Regions from separate parts of the uncultured Planococcus sp. genome, predicted to be linked through region 2. Evidence: riboswitches for the same ligand, from Rfam matches in the RefSeq annotation. Region 2 holds a riboswitch; the other holds the start of a gene.
What was found. A riboswitch is a leader RNA that binds a small molecule or an ion and turns the genes downstream of it on or off. The one in region 2 is predicted to bind S-adenosylmethionine.

Region 1 (2,408 bases), on a different contig from region 2:
GCGGCTGCTGTTCCGATGGACGTGCCGACAATCAGGCGGGTCAATGGGATGATGGCAACCATTAAAATGATGAACGGAACCGAGCGGAAAATATTGATGACGATATTCAACATTTTGGAGACCGGTTCATTTTCCAGCAAATGGCCTTTGCGGGTGACCACCAGCAGGATGCCGAGCGGAAAGCCGATCAAAAGGGAAAAGCCGAATGCTGCGCCGGTCATGTAAATGGTTTCCCATAGAGCTTCTATGATCTGTTCATAGTTAACTGACATAATTATTGACCTCCTCTACATGGATTTCACTTTCTCGGATGGAGGACAAAGCCAATTCGATTTCACTGGGCTCGCCGGAAAATTCCACGATCAGGTTGCCGTACGGGACGCCTTGCAGCTCGGTGATGTTGCCGAACAGCACATTCAAATCAACTTTGAAATCGCGTGATACTCGGGACATGAACGGTTTGCCGACGGAAGTGCCGGTAAACTGGAGGCGGTAGATGGCATTATCGCTTTTAGCATCCTGAATTTGTGCCAGCAGCGAATCAGGAAGTTCGTCGTTCATGACGGAGCGGACAAACCGTTGAGTGGTTGGTTGCTGCGGATTCGAGAAAATATCGAAGACGCTGCCCTGCTCGATGACTTTCCCTGCTTCAAGCACAGCCACTTTGTCGCAGATTTCCCGGATGACGCCCATTTCGTGAGTGATGAGCAGAATGGTGATGTTGTATTCCTTATTGATTTTGCGAAGCAGGTCCAAAATCGATTTAGTCGTTTGCGGATCAAGTGCCGAAGTTGCTTCGTCGCACAGCAGAACAGATGGATTAGTAGCAAGCGCCCGGGCAATGCCGATCCGTTGTTTCTGTCCGCCTGACAGCTGATCCGGGTATTTTTGCGCCTGGTCAGCAAGACCGACAAAGTCGAGCAGGTCGGTTACCTGTTTTTCAATATCTGCTTTTGGTGTCTTGGCAAGCAAGAGTGGCATAGCGACGTTATGGTAAACCGTTTTTGAATTCAGCAAGTTGAAATGCTGGAAAATCATGCCGATATCTTTTCGGATGGTGCGGATCTCCTTGCTGGATAAAGTGGATATATCTTTTCCTTGAATCAATACGCGTCCTGCAGAAGGACGTTCGAGCAGATTCACAGTGCGGATCAGTGAACTTTTTCCGGCTCCGCTAAAGCCGATGACTCCATAAATTTCGCCGGTTTCGACGGTCAGGTCAATGCCGTTCAAGGCATGGATTTCCTGTTTTCCTGATTGATAAGTCTTTGCGACGCCTTCGAATTGAATCATGGTGATTGAACCTCCTCATGCTGTAATGGGTCTTATCAAATCGATGGTGTCTCACATTCTTCTGAGATAATGGACAAAAAAGAGCCCCCTTTTTTCTTATCCATAAGAAAAAAGAAGGCTCCTGTTGAAACCATCTAATTCTCATCTTCCAAATGCGCAAATGGCATTTGCAGGAGTTGGCACAGTTTTTGCGGTTAAACAAATCTGCTGCCGAAACGTCTCAGGGCCTGTCCCTCGGTTTCTCTTGATAAGAAAGTGATGTATGCTATTCGATTCGTGATTCCTACTTTATGGTGAAATAACAAAAATGTCAAGAAGAATTATGATATTTATTTCACAATCTTTCAAATGAAAGCAATAATTAGTTAAACTCCTTTACTTTATAGGGGTTGAAGGCTTCTTCTTAAAGATGGAGGATACTTTGCTCTCGCTTCCATTCTTTATTCGAATAATGTTTTCGCTATGCTTCCATACCGCCATTGCGAATAAAGCCAAGGCTGTGAGTAATGGCCATGGTCCAACAGCAGGACCGAAAGCAATCATAAAATAAACCGCGTAAAGCACCAGTACGCCAATGACCAAATAATCGGTGGCGAGCGAAACGCCGATGAGCAAGAGCAGTCCGACCAGTCCAAGCTTCCAATCGAGGGCCAGCATGACGCCAATTACAGAAGCCGTGCCTTTGCCGCCATTGAAATTCATATAGAACGGAAAGTTATGGCCGAAAATTACGCCGGCACCTGCGATGAACAACAGGGTCCAGATCATTTCAGGAGAAAGACTGCTGGAATCCAGCAAAAGACGTAAGCCTGCAACAGCAGCAAAGCCTTTAGAAATATCGATGAAAGCGACAAGCAAACCATATTTCCATCCCAGTACGATGGCTGCATTGGAAGCCCCGGAATTTTTTACACCTTCCTTTTTGACGTTGACCCCTGATAGAGCCTGAGCTGCAAGTGATCCATGAAAACAGCCGATTACATAACAGATAATAAATAATAGCAACATCCAGATAAACATGCCAATTCCTCCTCTACCTTAAAAGATAACGTTTGAAGCAGGACAAGGTTTCAAAATTTTTTGACTAATGGACTTGACAAATCGCGCTGAAATTT
Region 2 (2,408 bases):
TTAGTATAACACATTAGGTTTATTAGTCTATACTAATCCATTGCAGAATTCAAAAAATATTAAATTAGATTTCTATAATAGGGTGAAATCTGCGGGTGCTAATTTAGGTGAAAGCAGGGATGAAAGCTTTTACGAGCAAATTCTTCTTGTATTTTTAGCTATTTTTAACATGTAAAAAAATAGGTATGAATTTATATTAAGTTGTACTATATAAGAGTTTGTAGACAAAGGAATCTTTAGATTATTACAAGAATGGATATTCATTTCATCATATTTTTACTGAATCCTGCACTTCAGGCGGACGCTTTCCGCGGGCTCGCAGGAAGCGAGTCGGGCTGTGCCTGACTCGTTTGCGACGAAGCTAGCGCAGCGATGCAGGAGCATATCTTTGCCCTTCGCCGCCTTGCGCTCCGGATCCTTGAGTGAAGGGTATATCAAGTTGATTGAGTCTATTTCTTCCTGAAGTAGATTAGTAGGCTTCTCTCTTTGAATGGAGCAACACGCACTAACCAGGCCGGCCAGGCTGTAGTTTCAGAAAAAGGGTGTGGAGGTCTCAGCGCAGCTTGCGCAGGAGCAGTCATCTTTGCTCTACTGAAAGCGAGGGGGGAAAGTTGTTTTTCATTGACTGAATCAAGACTGAAATTATTTTTTTGCGCCAAAAATGTTGACATCCAAGTGCTATTTCCGTATGATGAAAAATTGAACGGATACTCTTATTCCGAGCTGGTGGAGGGGACAGGCCCTATGAAACCCGGCAACCTGCTGCAACCGCAGTGATGGTGCCAAACCTGAAGCAAGGCTCACAGGCCTTGGATGATAAGAGTGAAAGGTGCTTATGATGATTCTCCTTTCCTCATGATGAATGAGTGAAGGGATTTTTTTATGGAATGCCCTTAATCCTCGTGTGAAAGGCCACAAACGGCTTGAAGTTCAATCCGGCTTTTGTCTGGAACGGACTTGACATGGGAAACGAGTACCGTATCAATTTCGAGAGCAATCTCGCAGGATATAAGGAGGAACATTTTTTGAAAAACCGTCGATTATTTACTTCAGAATCAGTAACAGAAGGACATCCGGATAAAATCTGTGACCAAATCTCAGATGCTATTTTGGACGCTATCTTAACCGAGGATCCAAACGCGCGTGTTGCGTGCGAAACGACCGTCACTACAGGACTGGTTCTGGTAGCCGGAGAAATCACCACTTCCACTTATGTGGACATCCCGAAAGTTGTTAGACAAACCGTAAGAGAAATTGGATACACACGAGCTAAATATGGTTTCGACTCAGAAACAAGTGCAGTTCTGACAGCAATCGATGAGCAATCACCGGATATCGCTGCAGGAGTCAACGTAGCACTTGAATCACGTGAAGGCCAAATGACAGATAAAGAAATGGACGATATCGGAGCAGGTGACCAAGGGTTGATGTTCGGATATGCCAACAACGAAACAGAAGAATTGATGCCATTGCCGATTTCATTGGCACATAAATTGGCACGCCGCTTGGCTGAAGTACGGAAAGAAGAAATTCTTCCCTATCTGCGTCCCGATGGCAAAACGCAGGTGACAGTTGAATATGATGAAAACAATAAACCACTTCGCGTGGACACGATTGTCATCTCTACTCAGCATCACCCAGAAGTAACGCTTGAGCAGATTCAACGCAATATCAAAGAATATGTCATCAATGAAGTCGTTCCAGCAAAATGGATCGACGAAGATACCAAATACTTCATCAACCCAACCGGGCGTTTTGTTATTGGCGGACCTCAGGGAGATGCGGGCTTGACTGGCCGCAAAATCATCGTGGATACCTACGGTGGCTATGCTCGCCACGGCGGTGGAGCATTCTCTGGTAAAGACGCGACAAAAGTGGACCGTTCAGCAGCTTATGCGGCCCGTTATGTAGCGAAAAACATCGTAGCGGCCGGACTAGCAGACAAATGCGAAGTGCAATTGGCTTATGCAATCGGTGTGGCACATCCTGTATCCATCGCTTTTGATACATTCGGCACCGGCAAAGTCGATGAAGACAAATTGGACGATTTGGTACGCGCGAACTTCGATTTGCGTCCTGCCGGAATCATCAAAATGCTTGATCTTCGCCGCCCGATCTACAAGCAGACTGCAGCTTACGGACATTTTGGCCGTACGGATGTCGATCTTCCTTGGGAGCGTACAGATAAAGCCGCTATCCTGAAAGAACAAGCTGGCGTTCAAGCCGGCATTTAAAACATCATCGAATGAAAAAGGACGATTGAGCCACTAGCGCTCAATCGTCCTTTTTACGTTCTTAGTCTTTTTGAAGAGATTTGTAATAAGCTCCTTTTTCCGCATATTCGCGGATGATCCTCTCCATGTCGATCTTATCGTCTTCGCGGAGTTCACGAACGACTTTCGCCGGGC

Region 1: another riboswitch for S-adenosylmethionine. It lies ahead of Q0785_RS01165 (methionine ABC transporter ATP-binding protein); the one in region 2 lies ahead of metK (methionine adenosyltransferase).

What each region holds. Positions count from the first base shown of each region.
Region 1 covers NZ_CANMXD010000001.1:225,173-227,580, forward strand. Annotated here, with positions in the region: gene Q0785_RS01160 (methionine ABC transporter permease) at 1-272, opposite strand, end outside; gene Q0785_RS01165 (methionine ABC transporter ATP-binding protein) at 262-1,293, opposite strand; SAM riboswitch class I at 1,432-1,547, opposite strand; gene Q0785_RS01170 (glycerol-3-phosphate acyltransferase) at 1,669-2,313, opposite strand.
Region 2 covers NZ_CANMXD010000013.1:97,919-100,326, reverse strand. Annotated here, with positions in the region: SAM riboswitch class I at 711-823, shown strand; gene metK (methionine adenosyltransferase) at 1,026-2,234, shown strand; gene Q0785_RS17765 (gamma carbonic anhydrase family protein) at 2,296-2,408, opposite strand, start outside.